DNA from 3 places in the Exiguobacterium sp. s39 genome. Region 2 is predicted to be linked to each of the others. Evidence: predicted binding sites of a transcription regulator. Region 2 holds the regulator's gene; each other region holds the start of a gene.
The links. Region 2 encodes Rex, which represses fermentation and respiration genes when NADH is low (regulators of the CRP and FNR family bind a similar motif). Its sites were predicted from a motif close to TTGTGAAATATTTCACAA; they were not measured.
Positions count from the first base shown of each region.

Region 1: a site for Rex is predicted at 5,643-5,660, ahead of KNQ11_RS15025 (formate/nitrite transporter family protein). Genes of this name have one in related genera too.
Region 3: a site for Rex is predicted at 3,718-3,735, ahead of pflB (formate C-acetyltransferase). Genes of this name have one in related genera too.

Region 1 covers NZ_JACSNA010000004.1:103,610-111,643, forward strand. The annotation lists gene thiD (bifunctional hydroxymethylpyrimidine kinase/phosphomethylpyrimidine kinase) at 1-759, shown strand, start outside; gene thiM (hydroxyethylthiazole kinase) at 740-1,507, shown strand; gene thiE (thiamine phosphate synthase) at 1,497-2,135, shown strand; gene KNQ11_RS15000 (hypothetical protein) at 2,147-2,590, shown strand; gene KNQ11_RS15005 (ArsR/SmtB family transcription factor) at 2,646-3,014, shown strand; gene KNQ11_RS15010 (CHASE3 domain-containing protein) at 3,060-3,698, opposite strand; gene KNQ11_RS15015 (YitT family protein) at 3,892-4,758, opposite strand; gene KNQ11_RS15020 (hypothetical protein) at 4,895-5,497, shown strand; gene KNQ11_RS15025 (formate/nitrite transporter family protein) at 5,681-6,517, shown strand; gene KNQ11_RS15030 (YkvA family protein) at 6,554-6,973, opposite strand; gene KNQ11_RS15035 (aminopeptidase) at 7,072-8,034, shown strand, end outside.
Region 2 covers NZ_JACSNA010000001.1:2,203,473-2,211,506, forward strand. The annotation lists gene KNQ11_RS11385 (S8 family serine peptidase) at 1-2,762, opposite strand, end outside; tRNA gene KNQ11_RS11390 (tRNA-Ala) at 2,987-3,062, opposite strand; gene tatC (twin-arginine translocase subunit TatC) at 3,167-3,946, opposite strand; gene KNQ11_RS11400 (twin-arginine translocase TatA/TatE family subunit) at 3,954-4,151, opposite strand; gene KNQ11_RS11405 (redox-sensing transcriptional repressor Rex) at 4,151-4,810, opposite strand; gene KNQ11_RS11410 (ATP-binding cassette domain-containing protein) at 4,978-6,879, shown strand; gene KNQ11_RS11415 (hypothetical protein) at 6,879-7,301, shown strand; gene KNQ11_RS11420 (flavin reductase family protein) at 7,433-8,026, opposite strand.
Region 3 covers NZ_JACSNA010000004.1:164,888-172,921, forward strand. The annotation lists gene abc-f (ribosomal protection-like ABC-F family protein) at 1-353, opposite strand, end outside; gene KNQ11_RS15310 (hypothetical protein) at 374-541, opposite strand; gene pflA (pyruvate formate-lyase-activating protein) at 628-1,347, opposite strand; gene pflB (formate C-acetyltransferase) at 1,382-3,631, opposite strand; gene KNQ11_RS15325 (hypothetical protein) at 3,971-4,399, shown strand; gene KNQ11_RS15330 (DEAD/DEAH box helicase) at 4,428-5,600, shown strand; gene KNQ11_RS15335 (hypothetical protein) at 5,597-6,241, shown strand; gene KNQ11_RS15340 (GGDEF domain-containing protein) at 6,297-8,034, opposite strand, start outside.

The DNA.
Region 1 (8,034 bases), on a different contig from region 2:
GCTGGGATTCAAGCAGATTTAAAAACCTTTTCGGCTTTAGGGGTTTATGGAATGAGCGTCCTGACAGCCGTCACGGCGCAAAATACGTTGGGTGTTCAAGCGGTGGAAGAGTTATCCCCAGAAATCGTAGATGCCCAGTTAACGTCGATTTTTTCAGACATTCGTGTCGATGCGATCAAAATCGGGATGGTCTCGAATGCGCAGACGATTCGAGTCATTGCTAGACATCTCCGCAAACAGACAGTTCCTATCATATTAGATCCCGTCATGGTCGCTAAAGGTGGTCATGCCCTGTTGCGGACGGAAGCTGAACAAGCATTGATTTCAGAACTTCTGCCGCTTGCGACACTCGTTACACCGAATTTACCGGAAGCGGAGCGGTTAACAGGACAATCAGTGACCAATCTAGAGGAAATGCAACTGGCGATGCATCAATTGGCTACACAGACAGGGGCAGTATTACTAAAAGGTGGACATCTCTCAGGAGCTGCAACGGATTTATTGTTTGATGGGGAAGTGGAACACCGTTTCACATCGGAACGGTTAGACAATCAACATACTCATGGAACTGGTTGTACCTTATCTGCAGCGATTGCAGCACGGATGGCGCTTGGAGAAGATTTACAAGATAGTGTACGACAGGCGAAAAACTATGTCACGGAGGCAATTCGTCATGGATTTGCTCTCGGACAAGGTATTGGACCGACACATCATTTTCACTCACTTTGGAGGGATACACATGTTTACGACCATTCTTGAACACAAACCACTCATTCACCATCTGACGAACACGGTTACGATCAACGACTGCGCAAACGTCACACTCGCTGTTGGAGCATCACCCGTCATGGCGGAAGACATTCGTGAAGTAGAAGAGATGGTTAGACTCGCACAAGCTCTTGTCTTAAACATTGGTACGATCGATGCAGACATGCAAGCAGCTCAACGACTCGCAGCACGTGAAGCGGGACGTTTGAATGTCCCGATCGTTCTTGATCCAGTTGGAGCAGGGGCAACGACATTACGTACTGCCTTTTCTAAAGAACTCATTGATCTCGGGTGTACGGTCATTAAAGGAAATGCTTCTGAAATCAAGACGTTACTTGGGGAAGATGGGCGAACTAAGGGAGTCGATGCTGCGGGAGATACAATGATGGATCGAGAAAGCATTCGTGCATTCGCTCGCAAACACAAATCTGTCCTCGTCGTGACAGGTCCGAACGACTATATCACGGATGGAACGCGCGAAATGGAATTACATGTAGGAACACCTCGTCTAGGAGATATCACGGGTACGGGCTGCATGACGGCCTCCTTGATTGCGAGCTTCCTCGGTGCAGGATATACAGCGTTTGAGGCGGCTGTTCACGGAACATTCGTCATGGGAAAAGCAGGAGAACAAGCAGCCTCCGCGCAAGGTCTTGGTGATTTTAAACGAGAGTTGTTCAATGCCATCAGCCTCATGACGGTACAAGATCTTGTGGAGGTGACAGAACGTGTCAATTGATTACTCCATCTATGCAGTGACGGATCGTCGGTACCATCCTGAAGTCGCGATCGAGACGGTCGTTGAGGAAGCCATTTTAGGTGGTGCAACGATCGTGCAATTACGGGAAAAAACAGCGCAAGGAAAGGAATTCTTTGATCAGGCAGTTCGGTTGAAAGCACTCACGGATCGGCACGACATTCCTTTGATCATCAATGATCGGATCGATATCGCGTTACTCGTCGGAGCTGGTTTGCATATCGGACAAGAAGACATTCCTTTAACCGCAGCACGTCGCCTTTTACCAGATGCCGTGATTGGTGTGTCGGTAGCAACCGTTGCACAAGCGATTGAAGCAGAACGAGACGGAGCATCTTATTTAGGCGTGGGGTCTCTATTTACGACGTCATCCAAAGCGGACGCTGATTCCATGTCGCATACGATGCTTCAGGCGATTCGGGAAGCTGTACGATTACCCCTAATCGGTATTGGTGGAATCACAGCAACGAATGTCTCTTCTCTGCCTATCCCGCTAGAAGGGTATGCCGTCATCTCAGAAATTTTTGCTAAAGAAGATCGGCAACTCGCTGCGCAGCAAATGACAGATGCTGTGCGTGAATGGCATCAATCACTTCAGAACAGGGTATAATCCGTTCAGAGGTGATTGTATTGAAATGGCAGACGATCCGTTTTCGCGGCTATTGGATTCGATATCGGTTAGAACCACAAATCATTCGAGTCGATAATCAGGGGATCTACCATCTAGGAAAAGTCTTATTTCCACATCCTAATCGTATATCTTATGAGATGGCCCTTTTATTGAAAGAAAAGTATGAAAGACGCTACAAACGTCCGTTGTATATTAAAACGAGCTCGATTGCGACGGAAATTTGGGGACATACTCATTTAGATATTTATTACCGGGCACTTCTTCATCTACCGATTCCGACGCGACTTCGTCAACGTTATACGAATCGATTAGAAAGCACGAAAGTCATTGACATCGGCGTACGCGCTGTCGATCAAAATCGAATTGTCTGGGATATTGGAGATTACGTAGGAGGATGGTTCGTGTTTTGGCTCATTCGCAGACGAATGCGCTGAACTTGCAATGTCCCGTTTCTCATGGTGCAATATAAGTAGAAACGAGGTGACGGACATGGACATTCCCCGTTGTGAAACGATTGCGATTGATGAACAACGTGCGTCTGAAATCGGACATATCGTTGATACGATTCCGACGCTTGAAATCGGAAAGCTATTTAAGATTCTTTCGGATGCGACACGACTGCGAATCGTTTATGCGCTGACGATCGAAGAAGAACTATGCGTTTGTGATGTCTCGGCCTCTGTCGACTGTTCGATCGCGACAGCGTCGCATCATCTTCGATCTTTGTTGAAACAAGGACTCGTCAAGTTTCGAAAAGACGGTAAAGTCGTCTATTATTCCTTGGATGACCATCATGTGTCATCGCTTGTACATATGGCGATGGAACATGTACAAGAGGGAAAAGCAATGCCTGAATGAGTCTTTAGAATAAACGAAAAGCGCAGCTTTAGCTGCGCTTTTCGTTTATTCTAAAGACGATTGTTCTGATCCTTTTGGAGCGAAGTGGTGGAAGAAAAAGACCGTGGCACTAATCAATAAAAAGGACAGGATGGAGAGACCAAGACACATCCATTTATATGTAGCGATTAAAGTATCTGATTGTTGTAATTTGGCTTGAAGCGTTTTATACAAATCATCTTTCACACGGGATAAGTCTTCGAGAATCGTTTGAGTCGTCTGAGTCGACTGTCTAGCAAGACGTTTTGCGGCTGTTGGACTTTGACGTTCATAGACAACAAACACGCGTTCAATCTCGGACTCCCAGACATTGTTGCGACGAAGAAGATCTTTAATCGTCCCTGGAGTAGTCGACGATTGGTTCAGACTATTGCGCAAATCATGGATTTTAGACGTTGAAAAGTAATATTGTTCGATATAACGATTATCTTCATACAATAAGAGACCACGAACCGCATTAGCACGATCTCGATTGTGTTCGACCAACTGATCTACCTGATTGATTAACGGTATATCATGATCCTTCATTTGCTCGGTCATCGTTGCAATCGTCCGATAACCGGATAACGCATAGATGATCGGGATAGAGGCGAATAAGCTGACCAAGAAAATCAGCAGAATACGCTGACGCCAAAGAGAGTGCATGCAATCATTCCTTTAAATAAAAGACATGTCATAAGCTTAACTACTATCGTAAAAAAAGTGAAGCCTGTCTATTTTTTGAATAGGGATAATGACTGAAAAAGTGAATAATACTCATAAAAAAGCAGGAAAGATGATGCAATACGAGAAGCTGTTTTAAGAAGATGAAAAAAGCACAGCTAAGCTGCGCTTGGTGTTAAAACGAATACGAATGTTCCTTGTAATTGCCGAAGACAGTGTGGATTTCCGAAAATGTAACGAATGCATTCGGTTCGACAGAAGAGACGATTTCTTGCAAACGGACGATTTCATTATTTTGAACGACGACATATACCATTTTTTTCGTTCGGTTGGAATATCCTCCACGTGCATCGAGAATCGTGACACCACGACCGAGTTCTTTTGTAATGACTTCATTGATTTCATCTGCTTTCTCACAAATGATGATACATTGCTTAGAAGCAGAATAGAAACTGTAAACCGTCTGAAGGGCTTTGGCACGAACAAAGCTCATGATGAGAGCATACATAACGTGTTTAAGATCAAATACCCACCATACAAGGATGTAGATGACAAGATCTTGCATCAGAAATATACGAGGAAGTGGCCAGTTATGAAAACGAGCAAAGAAAAACTTTCCGAGAATATCAAGCCCTCCAGTTGAAGCACCACCGAAGAAGATCAATGCCATTGCAAGACCAGAGACTAGACCAGCAAAGATGGAAGCGACGAGTGGATCGTTTAAAGATTCCGGAACGATTTGAGTCGGAATCCAGTCAATTAAAAAGGAAGAAGCAATGACGATAATTCCAGATAAGAACATGAATCGTTTGCGTAGGAAACGGAAACCTAAAAGGAAGAGGGGAATGTTTAAGAGCAATTGCGTTAATCCAATTGGCGTGTGGAAGAGCTCTTGAATAATGAGCGTGATCCCCATGATACCGCCTGATCCGATATCATTTGGAGATAGTAGTAGGCTGATGTAAAGGGAATACAGCAACGTACCAATGATTAAGAAACTGATTTTTTCAACTCTCTTTTTCTGTGGGTGTGTTGTAGTCATGGCAATATGATGAGTGACCTCATGCTCCTCCTTCTGTGAGTATCTGCATGCAAGAGTACGCTCATATGCATAAAATTTCAACCCTTCTTATGAAAAAAGATGAAAAAGGGTACGTTTTTTTAGGAAGGTGATGAAAATGAAGAAAATGTTATGGATTCTTGGTTGTATCTGCTTAGGAATACTAGTTGGGATTCGTCTTTTCGAACAACCCAATGAAAAAAATCAATCATCCATTTGGCATGCTGGTGATCTTGTAGCGAGACAAGTAGGTGCCTCGATGATGAATACGGTAGCGGTTCGTCAATTAGCCGAACAACTTCCGTTCTCATCAGAATTAAAACAGGTAGATGTCGAAGGAGAATCGTTACGTCTTGCCTATGAAGTGACAGGAAAAGAGCGACAAGCTTGGATTGGTACCGATACCGGAACACTACAAGTGAATCAGGATTTTTTGAAGGCTCGGTTATCTAAAGTTCTGATGCATCATACGCTTGTTTTATTTTCAACGATTCCTGATTTAACCGATCTTGAAATTCACTACACGGATCCGTATTCAGGTGCAGATTTTACGATGGACCGGAAAACATTCGACGCCTACACTCCGACCGATATCGAACGAGCTACTTCATCTTCTAGACGCTTTAATCGGGTTGTCATTGATGGTTATGTGCTCGATGCATCAAGGCGAAACACGTTCTTTGAACGCTTCGCATCACGACTACGAATTCAAACTAATTAGTTGTATAAAGCAAGAAAAGGCATTTTTCACAATCTCGACACAATGATATCGTTTACATCTCGTTCTTTTATAAAAACGATAAAACAGGTCTATTCAATACTTGAACATCTTTTAAGATGGAAGTATGATAATAAATGAACAAACATTGTGAAGTGTTGAACAAAAGAAAGAGAGGTTTCTACGATGAACGAGGTAGAAGCATTAGAAGGATTACGGAATAAAGCAATCAAGTCGACGCGCATGCTACAAATGCGTCCTCTCGAGTACTTAGTTCGTGCCATGCTAGCAGGAATTTTCATTGGATTTGCAATTATTTTTACCTTAAAAGCAATTAACGGTCTATATATGGCGGAGTCACCTGTTGCGACACTTGTCGGTGGACTGACCTTCGGAGTGGCACTCGTCCTGATCGTTTACGGTGGGGCAGAGCTGTTCACAGGAAATACGATGTATTTCACGACGGCGACGATGCGCGGCTATACGACGAAGATGGATACGATGAAGGTCTGGTTGATCTGTCTGATTGGAAATGGACTTGGAGGATTAGCGTTTGCGCTACTCTTTTCTCAAACAGGAATCATCCAAGAGCTTGGTATGAACAACTGGTTATTTTCTGTCTCAGAAACGAAGATCCACCATACGACGTGGGAAATCTTCACACGAGCTATCTTCTGTAACTGGATGGTCTGTTTAGCGATTTTCATTCCAAAGAACATGAAGAATGAGTTGGCGCAGATCATGATGATGATGGTACTCGTCGCAGTATTCTTTGCTTCTGGATTTGATCACGTCATCGCCAATATGGCATTGTTCTCCATTGCGTTAGTCGTACCACATCCGGATACGATCACATTTGCCGGAGCGATGCATAACCTGTTGCCAGCTTTAGCTGGGAACATCATTGGTGGAGCAGTCTTCATGGGAATGATCTATACGTGGCTGAATAAAGAAAAATTAGAAGTAGATGAATCACGTCAATCCACGACAACTGTTCATATTGCTTCGAAACAAAATGCATAATCAAAAAGCAGCTGTCGCGACAGCTGCTTTTTTCATTCATTCCATATGTTGAAAGCGATCGACGTCTGCAGCCAGTTCTTCGTAAATCGTCTCGACGATTTGTGCATCATCGAAGAGCCCGAGGACGTTATCGTCCGGTAAGGCGTCAACAGGAGACGTGAAGTACAGAACGGCCGTCAATAACAATTGTTCCTGCTCCGCATGCATTTCGAATTTTTTCTGATAGAGAGCACGAAGCATTTCAAGCAGTTGTTTTAATTGAAAATAAAGGACGAGTTCTGCCTCGCGTTCGATGTCCGAGCTTTCTGTAGACGCGATATCTTGCGTCAAGTGCGCAAGTCCGATTTCTGCTCGAACTAACAATTCTTGCTGTGCTTTTTCATCACCAACGAGGTCGAGTGCCTGTCGGTGAAAATACGTATAAGCCGATTTAAAATCGCCGGGTGTGAATTCCATGGTGATGCCTCCTTCTCTTCTCTTTCTAGTTTCGCCTTATTTCTTGCAAAATTGCAACTATTTCGTGAAAATAAAGATACAAGAAAGGGGATTACATAATGCCGACACAAGCAGAATTACAACAATACGCGTCTTTAGCCGTGCGTACGGGAATTAATCTACAACCAGGACAACAACTCGAGGTGCGTGCAGGAATCGAAAATTTGCCGCTCGTTCGTGAAATCACGCGTGTCGCCTACGAAGTAGGAGCTACGCAAGTATATGTACAGTGGTCAGATGATGAGATGACGAAAATCCGTTATTTCGATGCACCGGAAGAGTCGTTTGATACGTTCCCGGATTGGTTAAAAGCACGTTACGACCAACTGGCAGAAGAAAAGACAGCGTTCTTATCGGTCGTCAGTGAAGATCCAGATTTATTGAATGGCGTGGACTCGAGCCGAATCGCACGTGCGAATAAAGCAGCCGGTGTCGCTCTTGCTAATTGGCGGAAGTTCGTCATGAGTGACAATGTCAGCTGGTGTGTCGTAGCAGCACCTTCTGAAAGCTGGGCGAAGAAAGTGTTCCCTGATTCAGAGAATGCTGTTGAAGAGCTCTGGTCAGCTATTTTAAAGGCTACACGTGCCGATCAAGCGGATCCGGTCGCTGCATGGGCGGATCATGATCATAATCTGCGTTCAAAAGCAAAATTCCTGACAGAGAAGAAATACAAAACATTGCACTACACAGCTCCAGGAACAGAATTATCAATCGAATTACCAGAACGTCATGTTTGGTTAGGTGGCGGTGGTCCGAATGCAGATGGTGTTGATTTCATCGCGAATCTGCCGACAGAAGAAGTGTTCACGTTACCGAAAAAGACAGGTGTCAACGGACACGTCTCGAGCACAAAACCGCTTAGCTATAGTGGGAACTTGATTGATGAGTTCACACTCTGGTTCGAGAACGGAAAAATCGTTAAAGCGGAAGCGAAACAGGGTCAAGAAGCATTAGATGACTTGATTTCACTTGATGAAGGTGCACGTTATCTCGGAGAAGTTGCGCTCGTGCCGCACCGTTCG
Region 2 (8,034 bases):
TAGTAGTTCTTGACGACGTCCGTTTGCGTATCGAGCTTCTGAAGCGTTGCTTTATTCCGGTCAAGAATCGAGTACTCGACTTTTTTCGCATTACGGAGGAACGAGATGATCGGGAAGGCTTCATCTGCGCTACCATCGTTGTTTGGTGAGAACGAAACTTTGTTCGCGACGACATCTCCAGCAGCGTTTGCGCCAAGGAATTCGAAGTTATCCTTCACTTCTGTCGCTAGACCTGTCAAACCATAGAACGTGTTGTCTTCATCGTACAATGGTGCGTCTAGAATCGGAGCTTGATCCCATTTTCCTTTAAAGCCAACGTAAGGAACCGTCAATTCTGGATTCTTACTCTTCGTATCGATCAGACGGACGAATCCTTCGACGAAGTAGCCGTTCTCAAAGACTTGTTCGAGCGGAAGTTCGTTTGCCCAGTCCGTTGTATCCTTCAGATCGACCGATACACTGACTTTCGTTGAGCTCTTCGGATTAATCGAGACCGAACTTGCTTTCTTCGAGCCAACTGCGAATGAGATCGGATATGTGCCTTTGTTTGCATCCACTGTACCGATCGTTCCCTTTTTAAAGATGCCGTTTGCTTCGAGGAAGTTCGATCCTTCTGCACCGAGATCCGATTGAACCGTTCCGGCTAACTTATATGTCACTTTTTCACTGCTGTAGTTTTTCAAATCAAGCGTGAACGTGAACTTCTCGCCGACTTCCTTCAAGGATGCCTTACCTTCACCCGACTTCGTCTCTGTGACGACGACTGGTGTCTTCATGGCAGCACGAAGATCCATCAATCCAGCTCCCTCACGACGTGGGGAGTAGAAGTTGCCTGTTTTTAGCTGCGCATTGTATTTTCCTTGATCGAGTTGCGGACGCGACGTGTTCATCAAGATGTTCTTCGCGAGCTTAACGCGTGTCGCACCATCGACTTTAAAGTCCTTCGCGATCCGTTGCATGACGAGTGCCGTTCCACCAGCAACGTGTGGTGCCGCCATCGATGTTCCACTCATGACACCATACTCATTATCGTTGAGCGTTGAGTAGATTTTTCCACCTGGTGCCGTGATTTCTGGCTTGAAGTCAAGGCTTGGTGTGACACCCCAAGACGTGAAGTCAGACATTTGTCCTGCGACCGGGTTATCGGCTGAGACTGCTTTTCCGTCGAACGTGACAGCGATTGCCTTGCCCTCTTTTGCTTTTGCTTCAAGATCGTTTCCGTCTGCGATGCTAAGCGTGACGAGTGGAATCGTCGGATTGTTGAGCGCCATGCTGACGTAATCCCCATGATCGACTCGACCGCGGACGATGACACCTGCTGCCCCTTGCTTCTCAGCTTCTGCTTGGATCATACCGTAGTTGAAACCACCGTTACGCACGACGAAGACGACTTTCCCTTTGACGTCTTTGCCTTCGTAGTTCGAAGCTTGACCGTCACCGACATAGACGACATCCTTCTTCTCTTTATCGAAGACAGCAATCGGATTCGGTGAATCTTGTTTTTGGTATGCCAAATAACCAGCATCCTGACCGTCAATCGTCAGCGCCATGCCTTCGAGTGTCAATTTCGTATTTTCGAGTGATGCGACTTGGAGTGCTTGGCTCGTTAAACCTGGGGCACCGACGACACCGATATCCGGGTTCGCTGTGTACGGGTTACCTGCACCATGACCTGCGAATGCCGAGTTACCAGCAGAAATCGCACACAAGATACCGTTGTTCATCGCGTTGACGATTGCGCGTTGTTCTGGATCATCTGCATTGACGAACGATGCCGTCGATCCGAGACTCATGTTGATGACATCGGCTCCGAGTGCAATCGCATCATCGATCGCTTTAATGTAGATATCGCTGAATGTCGATGGCATTCCTGGATCGTTTCCGAAGACTTTCATCGCGAGGAGTTGTGTTTCCGGAGCGACCCCTTTGATGCCGCCGTTTGCTTCATCGCCGTTTGCTCCGACCGTACCCGCGACGTGCATCCCGTGCATCGATGCGCCCGCACCTAAATCACGGATTTCGCTATCGTGATCGGCATAGTTATAGCCGTACGGTACTTTTTCCGTGAAGTATTTTCCTTTTAAACCTTTTGTTTCTTTCGCACTATCGACTTTCGAAGAAGTCAAATCGATCTTCGTCTCAGGGCTCAAGACCATGTCCTTATGCGATGGATCGATTCCCGTATCGATGACGGCAACGATTGTTCCTTCCCCTTTAAAACCATAGTCCTGCCATGTTTCCTTCGCATTGACCATGTCCTTGCTGTACAGCATGTCTGGCTTTGCACCTTTAGCAACTTCCGGACGCGCGTATTCATGGGCGATATGTACGCTCTTGACTCCGTTGAGTTTTTTAATGTCTTCGATATCGCCGAACTTAACTTCACCACTGAATCCGTTGATGACGGTCGTGAAGCTCTCCTTATATGTAACGGGAATTGATTTTTTAGCGATGGCTGACTTGACCGATTTTTGGACGCTGACGAGGCGATCTTTGATCGACTCTTTTTCGGCATTGCTCAATGTGCTATACCGCTTGTTTTGAGCCTGGGCGATTTGAATCGCCGGCTTCTCTTCCATCTCGATGACGACACGGACTTTATCCGATTGTTTGTAGTTCTTCTCTTGCCCCGATTTCTTCAGCGAGAGCGCTTGCGGTTTTTGACCCGTTGCTTTGTCTTGCGACGACAGTGCACCTTGCGCACTGACTAGATTGGAAGACGTCATTAAGACGGCTGCCATAAGTGCAATCTTCTTCTTCATGCGTTCGTTTTCCCCTTTTCTGTAAAACCATAGTAGTACTACTGATAAAACAGTTAAACGAAAATTCTGTATATTTAGTTTAATGAATTTAATGGAAATAAACAATTTATATTTGTCTATTTTTTTAATTTATTTGTTTTACATGACATTTTATATTTGTAAGGAATTTAACTGGGAGTAAAATAAAAACTCCTCGACGCTTCGAGGAGTTAGATATTTGGTATTGGTGGAGACTATCGGGATCGAACCGACGACCTTTTGGCTGCCAGCCAAACGCTCTCCCAGCTGAGCTAAGCCCCCATGAATTATCTTTAGTATACGCATCACTAACTGCTTTATCAATATAAAAAGAACGCTTTCATAAAAAAGAATCCCTTCCAAAATCGTCGGAAGGAATTCACGATTCATTTATTCAATTCACGCATCAAGTCCGCCTGTCGTTCAAGCTCTGCCTGTTGCTCGAGGATCAAGACCTTTTTGTACGTCCGCGCAGAAATCAAGATGCTGATCTCATAGAGAACGAACAATGGCACCGAGATCATCAAGTGTGACGTCACATCCGGCGGTGCGATCAATGCCGCAACGACGAACAGCACAAAGTACGCATATTTCCGATTCTTTCGCATGAAATATGGCGTCACGAGACCAAGACGCGTCAGGAACATCGTCACGACCGGCAATTGGAACAGAAGACCGAACGGCATCGTCAATCGGATTAAGAAACTGAAGTAGTTCTCGACTCCAATGACTTGTTCGATTCCGAGCTCTTTCCCGAGATCTGTTGAGACTTCAAGCAAGAAGGGAAGCAACCAGAAATACGAGAAGGCTACGCCAGCCAAAAATAGAAAGAAGATGACCGGAATATACGTCAATGTCGCTTTTTGCTCCTTGTCATAAAGTCCTGGTCGGACGAATGCCCAGAGTTGATACATCCAGAACGGTGACGCTAAAATCAGCGCAATGATGAACGCAAGATTCAAATACAACATTAAAGGATCGGCGACGTTGAAGGCATTCAAACCGATGCCGAGCTCTTTTAAGTCCGCTTGCAAGAAGCGAACGAGCGGTCGGACGAGCGGAAATGCGACAGCGAACAGGACGACGACGATGATAAGCGACCAGACGATCCGCTTGCGCAGTTCGTCAAGGTGCGACGTCATGCTTTGCTCTTGATCAACCGTCATGATTCAATCACTTCTCTTTCGGTTCGTCCTTTTTATCGTCGTCCATGATGCCGTTCGTGGCATTCTTGAACTCTTTCAATGTCTGACCCGCAGCGCGTCCGAATTCTGGTAACTTCTTCGGTCCGAAGATGATCAACGCGACGACCGCGATTAATCCGATGCTCGCTGGTCCGATACCTAGTGTGAGCGGGATAAGGTTTTCCATTATGATTTCACTCCTTCAGCTGATTGCGAATAATGCTTCATGAAATAAACTAACGACTGCAACTCGATCGATAAATCGATGTGATGGACCCGGACGCTCGCTGGCACGTTCAACCGCGCTGGCGTAAAGTTCAGGATGCCTGTCACACCATACTCGACTAACTCATCCGCTACTGACTGTGCGAACTGCGATGGAACCGTCAAGATGGCAACATCGACCTGATTCGCTTCGATTTGTTCTTTCATGTCCGAAACATGATAGATTGGAACGTCATGCGTCGTTGTTCCGACCTTCTCTTCGTCCGCATCAAACGCAACGACTATCCGAGTACTATTATTCTTTAAAAAGTTATAATTTGCAAACGCTGTTCCGAGATGACCGACCCCGATTAAGGCAACATTCGTCACCTCATCTTGATTCAAGGTTTTGCGGAAAAACGTTAAGAGATGTTGAACGTTATACCCATACCCCTTCTTCCCTAATGCCCCAAAGTAGGAAAAATCGCGACGAATCGTTGCTGAATCAACCTTCACCGCCTCGCTTAACTCAGCAGAAGAGACGCGGAGCTTGCCTGAATTGTATAAACTTTGGATGAAGCGATAATATAGCGGCAACCGTTTTGCTGTCGCTTGTGGAATTTTTGTGTCTGGTCCATTCATCCTGCAGTTCCCCCTTCGGCCACATCCATCGTGGCACCCAAATCTTTGCAAAAAGCTTTCTACTCTCCTTGATTGTAAACCACTTCACATAGAGTCACAAATAATATATTCCGCAGGACCTTGCGCTTTTGTTCGTGATAGACTAAAGGGTGGAAGGATGGATGGAAATGATACTCTTACAAGTCAATCAACTCTCGAAATCATTCGGCGTCGAGCCGATTTTAGAAAATATCAAACTGGAAGTACAAGAGCGAGATCGGATTGCGCTCGTCGGACGAAACGGTGCCGGTAAATCGACCTTGCTCAAAATCATCGCTGGTGAACTCAGTCATGACTCGGGCGACATCATGAAAGGCAAGGATGTCAAAATCGGTTATCTCGCGCAAGACAGTGGTCTCGAATCGAATGAGACGATCTGGAACGAGATGCTGACCGTCTTCGAACATCTCCAGGAACAAGAACGAACACTGCGCCGGATGGAAATCGAAATGGGCATGGAGCATATCTTGAACGACCCGGTCGCTTACGATCGTCTCTTGAAGACGTACGATCAAGCGCAACACGACTTCTCAGAAGCCGGTGGTTATCAGTTCGAAGCGAATATCCGCTCCGTTTTGCACGGCATGCGCTTTTATCCGGATGATTACTCGCGCCGGATTCAGACATTATCTGGTGGTCAACGGACACGGCTTGCCTTAGCAAAGATGCTCCTGCAAGCACCAGAGCTCCTCATTCTCGATGAGCCGACCAACCACCTCGATATCGATACGCTTGCTTGGCTTGAAAGCTACCTCGGTGGTTATCGTGGTGCCGTCCTGATCGTCTCGCACGACCGGTACTTCCTCGACCAAGTCGTCAATGTCGTCTACGAACTGTCGCGCAATGTCTGTCGTAAGTTCACGGGGAACTATACGAAGTACTTGGAGCAAAAAGCGGCCTTATACGATCAGGAAATGAAGCAGTTTGAACAGCAGCAAGAAGAGATCGCGAAGATGCAGGACTTCATTCAACGGAACATCGCCCGGGCGACGACGACAAAACGTGCCCAAAGTGTCCGGAAGCGGCTCGAGAAGGTCGACCGGCTCGACCGACCAGATGGGGATGAGCGTAGCACGGTCCTGTCCTTCCCGATTGAAAAACAGAGCGGGAACGACGTTCTTCAAGTCAATCAACTGGCGATCGGTTACGAAGAAGCTGTCTCAAAAGACATCACGTTCCGCTTGCAACGCGGTGAATCGCTGGCACTCGTCGGACCGAATGGAATCGGAAAGTCGACGCTCCTGAAAGTCCTCGTCGGCCGCTTACGCCCCCTCTTCGGTGATTTCCGTTTCGGAACCGGCGTCTCGATCGGATATTACGATCAAGAGCAGGCGGAACTCAATGATCGGAACCGTGTCATCGATGAGATTTGGAACGAATGGCCACTGATGCGTGAACAAGAAGTCCGGTCCGTACTCGGGCAATTCCTATTTAGCGGTGACGATGTCTTCAAGATTGTTCATGAGTTATCCGGTGGCGAACGCGGACGTCTCGCGCTCGCGAAACTGAAACTCCGGAAGACGAACGTCCTCGTCCTCGATGAGCCGACGAACCACTTGGATCTGGATTCGAAGATGGTCCTTGAAAACGCGCTCGTCGACTACGAAGGTACGCTGCTATTCGTCTCCCACGACCGTTACTTCATTGACCGGATCGCGACCCGCGTCATCGAGATGAGTGAAGCCGGCGTGACGGAATACCTCGGTGATTATTCGTACTACACGGAGAAGAAGGCGGAGCAAGAAGAGATTGCGCGTCTTGAAGCCGAGGAAGCAAAAGCCGCAAAGGTCACGGCGTCGAAGACGATCGACAAGGAAGCACAGAAAGAAGAACGCAAGCGCCGTCAGCAGATCGAGCAACTCGAACAAGACATCGAGCGGCTCGAACAGCGTTCGGCAGAAATTGAACAATTGCTCTGTGAACCGGAAGTCTTCAACGATATTCCGAAAGCGACAGCTCTTTCAGCAGAACGTGACCAAATTGATGTCGATCTACTCGAATTGATGGAACGATGGGAGAACCAACACTGATGCGGACGAAAAGCTTTTTCATTAACTTGATTCAAGGACTGCTATCCGGCATCCTTTATTTCGTACCGATGTATGCAGACTACGTGTCCACCTTCATCCGGCCGGATGCTTTTAATGCCGCGCTTCCTTTGTTCCTCCTGATTTCTTGTATGATCGGTCTCGTCATCCAGACATGGAGCGGTCTTTTCGTCAGTTTACTCTCGGGATTATGCTGTACGCTCCTGACGACACAGCTATTCGTCGAACTCAATGACCCGTTGATCCTATCGTATTACGGTAGTGTCTCACCGCTCACCGCTTTCTTGATAAGCTGTGTCGGCATTTGGGCACTCGCAATCGTCTTTTATTTGCTCGATGGCTATCAGTACAGTAAACGTCATGGTCTTGAAGCCTCTTCAAACGAAATCGATCCGCAACCTTGAAGTCCGATCGATGAATCAGATGAACGACATGAGAAAAAGGAGTGGAGATTCCGGTAGCTAGACCGGTCTCTCCACTCCTTTTCGTTTGAATCAAAACGAATCGTACGATGAATCAAGCATTCACGCTTCTATCATTTTGTCGGTCGGGCAATCGTAAACGTCTTCCCGATCGTCGCATAATCATTCCCTGCTAAACGAGCGACAGCCTTCAAGCCTGCTGCGTCAATCCGGAACGAATCGACGAGTTCATCCGCGACGTGATAACGCAGTACTTCCCCAATCAGAAGATCGGCACCTTCTAGCTCGACGTATTGCGTCAAGCGCATCTCGAAGCGGATTTTCGCTTCGGCGATTCCGGGTACTTCGATCGCGTCACTATCGACGAGCGTCAAATCCGTCCGCTCAAGCTCACTTTCACCGTAAGCAAGTGGCGCTGCTGTCTCATTGACTGCGTCGACGATCTCTTCGCTGACGATATGGATGACATAACTTTGTTTCGCCAAGATGTTACGTGCCGTATCCTTCTGACCCTGATCCGTCCGTTGTACGGCAATCACCAGTTGTGGTGGACTGCTTGAAGCGACCGTAAAGAAGGAAAACGGTGCGGCGTTGACCGTCCCGTCTTCTCCTTGCGTTGTCACGAAAGCAATCGGACGCGGAATGATGCTTCCGATCAGTAATTTATAATTGTCTTTTGCGCTAAGCGTTGATGCCTCGAACTTCATGAATGACC
Region 3 (8,034 bases), on a different contig from region 2:
AAGGCGTCCTGATCGATTGCTTGTTGATAAATCGTCAAGTCACCATTCATGGCATTAGCGCGAAGTTGATAACGAACCGCATCCGCTCGTTCGACGACATCAAGAACGGTGTGATCGCCCGCCACAAAGTGTTGTGATAGTAGACCGAGTTTTTTGTAATGACGCTTGATCGAACCGTCAGTCGGTTGAAGTTGATCAGCGATCAAGTGTAACAGTGTCGTTTTTCCGATGCCGTTCGGACCGATTAAGGCGACATGTTCACCGGTATGAATATGAAAAGAAACGTCCGAGAAAAGGCGTCGTTCGTCGTAGTCCATCGATAGGTGTTGGATCGTAAGTGTTTCAGTAGGCATAAAAGCAGCTCCTTTAGTGTTCATTTCCGATAAGATGAAATGAAAAACACACCATCCGAAGCGAGCGGATGGTGTGCCGGAGTGTAACTCAAAGAAGGTGCTGGCCAGAGGTTGGTCACACCGAAAAAGAGCAGACTCGTAGCGTCAGACATCCGCAACTGCATTGCGAAAGAGATGATTTCATTCATCAAGCGACGTGTACGAGTGATTGCTTCATTTCGGTGTTGTACCTCCTGTTCATAGTCTATGCCGTCATTGTAACAAAATGGAAACGTTAACACAAGTACGATTCAAGTAAGGTTTGCGCAGTATCCGTTTCTTCTGATGAAGGGGGAAGCACATCAGTTAACGGATATGCATGACCGAGGTTTTCCCACTTATAGACACCGAGTTGATGATACGGGAGTACTTCGACGCGCTCGACGTTTCCGAGCGTCCGGATGAACTCGCCGGTCTGACGGAGGAAATGTTCTGACATCGTAATACCTGGAACGAGGACATGGCGAATCCAGACGGGAATGTTTCGCTCGGCTAGGCGTTTTGCGAAGGCGAGTGTATTGGCGTTACTCCGTCCAGTCAAGACGCGACAAGCGGCATCGTCGATATGTTTGATATCGAGTAGTACTAGATCTGTCGCATCGAGAATCGCATCGATGTTTTTCGGGACGACGGATCCCGCGGTATCGATGACCGTATGCAGTCCATGGCGTTTTGCTTCTGTTAAAGCAGCCTCCAAGAATTCAGGCTGAGCGAGCGGTTCACCTCCAGAGAAGGTGATTCCGCCACCCGTGGCCTCGAAAAAGGAGCGATAGCTGATCGCTTCTTTTACGACTTCGTCTGCTGAGACACGCCGTCCGCAACCGAACTCCCATGTATCCACGTTATGACAGTATTGACATCGTAGTGGACATCCTTGCGTAAAGACGATGAATCGAATGCCAGGACCATCGACTGTTCCACATGATTCAACGGAATGGATCATACCATAGGTCATCCTGCTCACTTCCTTTCACATACTACACATCATTTTAGAGAGAACCGTGGAACGTTCGATTGATGACATCGATCTGTTGTTCACGCGTCAGTTTAATGAAGTTGACGGCATAACCGGATACCCGAATCGTTAACTGTGGATATTTTTCTGGATGCTCCATGGCATCGAGTAACGTCTCACGGTCAAAGACGTTGACATTCAAATGGTGTCCTTTTGAAGTCGTACCACCCATATATCCGTCAAGTAATCCGACTGTATTGCGAATGCGTGTGTCTTCATCCTTACCAAGTGCTTTTGGCACGATCGAGAACGTGTAGGAAATCCCGTCGAGCGCATGTTCATATGGTAATTTTCCGACAGATGTCAGTGCGGCGACAGCTCCTCTAGTGTCACGTCCATGCATCGGGTTAGCACCCGGTGCGAATGGTTCACCCGCACGGCGTCCATCTGGCGTATTTCCTGTTTTTTTACCGTAGACGACGTTTGAAGTAATCGTCAGGACAGACTGCGTCGGAAGGGCATTGCGATACGTTGGATGTTTACGGATTTTCTCCATGAACAGTGTGACGAGATCGACCGCCATCTGATCCACCCGTTCATCGTTATTCCCGAACTTCGGAAACTCGCCTTCGATCTTGAAATCAACTGCAATCCCATCCGCATCTCGGATTGGACGAACTGTTGCGTAACGGATGGCGGATAGACTGTCAGCGACGACCGATAAACCAGCGATACCGCATGCCATCGTCCGTAAGATTTCTGGATCATGTAAAGCCATTTCAATCCGTTCGTAGCTATACTTATCATGCATGTAGTGGATGACATTCAGTGTGTTGACGTACAGTTCTGCGAGCCAATCGAGTTGACGATCATAAGCCGCCATGACGGTTTCGTAATCGAGTACTTCATCGAGCATCAGTGGTGTAGCTGGGGCAACTTGGATTTTGAGCTTCTCGTCCATTCCGCCATTGATCGTATAGAGTAATGCTTTTGCCAGGTTTGCTCGCGCACCGAAGAACTGCATCTGTTTCCCGATCTTCATCGCGGAGACACAACAAGCGATGCCGTAATCATCTCCATAAACCGGTAACATCAAATCATCGTTTTCATATTGAATCGAGCTTGAAACGATCGACATCTTCGCACAGAATTCCTTGAATCCGCGTGGAAGCTGAGTAGACCAGAGAACGGTTAGATTCGGTTCCGGTGCCGGACCAAGTGTCGAGAGAGTGTGTAAGAAGCGGAATGAACTTTTCGTGACGTTTGATCGTCCATCTTCACTCATTCCACCGATTGATTCCGTTACCCACGTCGGATCACCTGAGAACAGATCGTTGTAGTCTGGTGTCCGTAAGAACTTAACGATCCGAAGCTTCATGACGAAATGATCGACGAGTTCTTGTGCAGTCTCTTCCGTCAAGCGACCAGCCGCAAGATCACGTTCGACATAAATATCAAGGAACGTCGAGACTCGACCGAGTGACATGGCTGCCCCGTTTTGCTCTTTGATGGCAGCAAGATAGGCAAGATAGACCCACTGGAATGCTTCTTGTGCTGTTTCTGCAGGGCGGGAGAGATCGAAACCATAGCGAGCTCCAAGCTCGGTCAATTCCGTTAATGCGCGCAACTGTTCATTCATCTCTTCACGGTCGCGAATCATCGATTCAGATAAGAACCCGCCACGTGCCTTTAAATCCTTCTTACGTTCTTCGATCAAGCGTGCCGTTCCGTACAAAGCAACACGACGATAGTCACCGATGATCCGTCCGCGACCATAAGCATCAGGTAATCCGGTGATAATACCGGCTTTACGTGCAGCGCGCATCTCAGGGGTATAGGCATCGAAAACCCCTTGGTTATGTGTCTTCCGGTACTCGCTGAAAGTTTTCGTGACGGTCTCGTCTGCTTCAAAGCCATACGCAGCTAGGGCATCATTCACCATCCGAATCCCACCGTTCGGATGAATCGAACGTTTAAACGGTTCGTCTGTCTGTAAACCGACGATTTTTTCGAGTGAACGATTCAGATACCCTGCATCATGCGAGAGGATCGTTGATGGTGTTTTAGCATCGACGGCATACACACCACCACGTTGTCGCTCTTCATTCGTCAGCTGTAGAATTTGTTGCCAGAGACGTTCCGTTGCTTGCGTCGGACCGACTAAAAAGTGATCATCTCCTGTATATTCCGTGCGATTGAGTCGGATGAAGTCTGCGACATCAATCGTCTTTACCCATTCACCAGACGTAAAGTTCGTCCAAGCACTCGTTTTTTCTAATAACATGGATACCACTCCTTTAATATTGAGCTAATCATCAGTTCCTTATGTGAATAGTGTAACAAAAGGAAGGGGTGATTCCCTTTACGTTCATGTGAATGTTTTAACAAGTGGACAAACGTTGATATGACGGGCTTTCTTTATTTCTGTATTCATATGAAAATAGTTTAAAAAAAACAGTTTTAGATTGCTAATTCAAGGTTTTTTGGAAACTGTATGAGTTGATTTGAAAAAGATTCACTAGAACAGTTGAAACTGTGAGGAATGTCACGCTACGGTGCCTTGTATTTTTAAGACGTATCGTTGACAATGAAAAAGGGAATATAGAACGTGGAGGTGTGCCAAATGGAGTATGTATCATTAACACAACAAGGAGAGTATCAGTCAGGAGACTGGGTCTCGCTGAAAATCGGATCGGACGGTTCAACGCGAACGGGAATGATCACGGAATTCGAAAATGATGGATTCTGGATTCGGTTTGAAGATGATTTTGATTATGAAGACTTTATCGGCTATGATGAATCGTATTGGATTGCGCTTGTTCGTCGTCCGGTTGACGTAAAAGCGACGTATGCGAGTCTTGCGGAGTACCCGGCACTCGCTGCAGAATTACAGGATCGTGTCATCCAAGGATTCGAAATTTTAGAAGAAGAAGCCGGTGAAAGCGAGATTCGATTCCATATTCGATTGCTCGACGCAGGAAATGAATATACACAGACATTACGGGGATACCGTGATGCATCAGGAGATCATGTCGAATACGTAACGGCATGATGGAATTAAGAGAGTAGGAGAAATCGTTATGAACTTTACAAAACCATTTTTACAGGAAGCATGGGAACGCGCACGCTTTACGGAGTTGATGCCTGTTCAAGAACAAGCGATTCCGTTGTTGCGCGAAGGAAAAGATGTCCTGGCGGAAGCGCCGACAGGAACAGGGAAGACGCTTGCCTATGTCATTCCAGCTTTAGAAAAGATTGAAGTAGAAGAACCACACGTGCAAGTCGTGATCACGGCACCAACACGGGAACTCGTCATGCAAATTCATCAAGTCATTCAATTGTTTGCTCAAGGAAGTGGTATCAAATCCGGTGCATTCATTGGTGGTGTTGAATTAAAACGACAATATGAACGATTGAAGAAAAAACCACAAATCATTGTTGGAACGCCAGGGCGTCTCGTTGAGTTGATCGATTCGAAGAAGCTGAAGATGCATAAGGTGAAATTGATCGTCTTGGACGAAGCGGATCAAATCTATGAGAGTGGTATGAGTGACTCGGCGACGCGAATCGCAAACAGTGCACTACGCGATCGTCAGTTAGCATTCGTCTCCGCGACATTACCGGAACGGACAGCAGAATGGGGACGGACGCTTGCAAACAACCCTGAGACGATTCGAGTTGAGCGTGCCGTCAGTACACAAGTGACATTCGGTTATTTGGAGACTTCACGTCGTCAGAAGCCGGAATTGTTACGTCGTCTGGCGAACATGCAAGGATCAAAAGTACTGACATTCATTAATAACCGTTCCTTCCTCGGACCATTGAATGGCGAGTTGAGTAAATTCTCATTGAAATACCGGATTTTAGACGCTGAAAAAGGCAAACGAGAGCGGATGGAGACATTGCGTTCTTATAAAAAGGGAGAGTTTCCTTTACTCGTCACGACAGGTCTTGCGGCACGTGGGTTAGATATCGAAGCAGTCACGCATGTCGTCCATTATGATTTGCCGGAGTCGCTTGACGATTTCGTACACCGTTCAGGTCGGACGGGACGTGGAAACGCGAACGGAATGGTACTTGCTCTTGTTACGGATCAAGACTTAAAACACTTAAAAACACTTGCGAAGCAAATGGGCGTCGAGATGGAAGCGATGGAAATTTACCGTGGGGAAGTCATTCCAAAACGTGAATTCACAGCACCTCAGACGATTAAACGACCGGCTACTCCTCACCGGAAAGGGCGATCGAAATGAAGAACGATCGAAAAGTAATTCCGTTTCCGACGACGGTTTCTGAAGCGGAAATGAATGCAGCCTTGAAGAAGATGTATCAAGAAGCAGCGACAGCGCGTAGTACGGATTGGGTCGCTTTCATTGAAGAGATTGCGACGGAGGGACGTTGGTATTTAAAAGATGCTGAATTGTTCCGGGACTTATTCGTAGATTGGGCAATCTTCTATGAGACGGATGATCAAGGAAAAACGCCGCACGGTCGTTTTCTTGAGCAGGTCAAAGAAGAGTTATCGCCTAGCCTCTACCGCGCCTTGCGTGGATTAGCGGACCCGATGCCTTCGTTGTTTCAAGTCGAGGCGGATGGTGTCGTTGATTTAATGTCAAAACAGACGTATCAAACGGATTTGTCTGAGATTGAAGTCGAACCAGGTGATTTGTTGATTGGAAAACTGCTCTACATTTCTGGGAAATGGCGCTTTGCGATTGCCTATATGAAAGTAGCGCGCGCACTGGTACCAGAAGTCCTCGCTTTGTTGACGGACTTCGTGGATGAAGTAGGAGAAGACGCGTTGCTTCGTCAGTATCCAGAATTTTGTGCGGAATTGATTGACTTACTCCTCGATATCGAAGAAGGCAATATTTCACCGAGACCAGAAGAATAATTGAAAAAACCTAGAATACATGACCTGATTATGGTCAACGTATTCTAGGTTTTTTTCATGAATCTGCTCGATATAGGGCGACATCGTTTTTATCCCGATGTTTCACGCGATACATGGCAAGGTCGGCTTGCTTTAAGCATGTTTCAAGATCAGCCTTATGACACGCGGTCACACCGATGCTTGCAGAAACGAATAAGGATTGTCCTTTATAAACGTAAGGACGTCTTAAAAAGTGTAAGAAGGATTTACATTTTCGACGTAAGGACAGTTCATCATCGGCGTGTAAGAGGATCGCGAACTCATCTCCACCAAGTCGATACACCTGTTCTAAAGAATTCGTATGCTCGCTCAATCGTTTCGCGACTTCGATCAATACGTAATCACCTGCTTCATGACCATACGTATCATTGACTTGCTTAAAACCGTCTAAATCGACTACCGCAAGATAATTCATCTCGAGGAGATGGTTTGAAAAATCTCGCTCCAACGAACGACGGTTTCCGATACTTGTCAAGGCGTCATGGTAGGCGTGGTATTCGATCCTTTTTTGCCGGAGCTTTCGTTCAGTGACGTCATGTAAAATCGTGAAACGTCCCATCGAGGTGGCAGCAATCTGAATCGGAATATCAATGATCTCATACTTTCTGTGTTGTTCATCTTCATACTCATCGATATCTGTCTCAAGTGTTTCTAATAAGTGACGCATCGTACGAGGTATATGTTCAATCGTCATGTCGGGTAAATGAAACAGACGTTGGGCAGCTAAATTTGCGTATAGTGCCGTTCCAGATTGATCGAGTCGAATCATCGGGTCAGGATGACCGAGAAAGAGTGGAATGACTTGCTGTTCACTATCTTTGATTTGTTGTTTGCGATGTTCGATGCGTGAAGCGAGTTGTTCATTCCGTTCGTGTAATTGTGCAACGATCAACCTATGCTGACGAGCAATCAAGATTTGTCGAATGATTAGTAAAACTAAAATGATGAAGATATCGAGCTTCCCGCCTTCTTGTTCCACCATATAGTGAATGAATAAAGGAACGGCCAGTAGAGGGAGCCAGGAACGGGGAATGACCTTCGTTCGAGTGGTTCCTTCTTCAATATGATCAATATGCCATAAAATAGCTGCACTTTGCGCCAAACGGATCAAGATCGGGAAAAACAATAGATAATTTGCTGAGAAGTCCGGGAAATAAACACTTGAGACTTCGTAGATACCGCGAATGAAAATGGATAAGAACAATAAGAATAATGCCATCCTTGATACCCAATGAGTTTCTTGAATGAACGTGAAATAGAAGAAGACAAATAAACCGAGTGATGTATTCGTAATGACGATAATGGCATAAGGAACAGTTTGCAGTCCCGGATTCGTCAATTCATTGAGGACATGAAACGCAACAAGTGCTATGAAAACGACGATGATCGCGGCATCGACGAAAGCGAGCACGTGTTGTCCGAGTGTCCGTTTTGTGATGATTCGGTAAAAAATCGCGTATAAGAATACGTAATGAGATATTGAAAATAAAATCAGGCTATAAATAGATGGAACTGGAAAGTCTTGATCGAAGAAATGTAATGTCTCAAGAACGGAACCGATGCAGGATAAAGCCAGTGATCCTAAAGCGATCAGCCAAAACTTTCGTCTGGGTACGACCAATGTTTGTTCCTTACGATAAGCAGTAAGAATAAAGTAAGCAATCAATCCAAGAGAGGCATACTGTAGTACTTGTTCAACGATCCGATTAGAGATGGAAGGAGTCCATGTAGCAAGGATCATTAGAGCAAAAGAT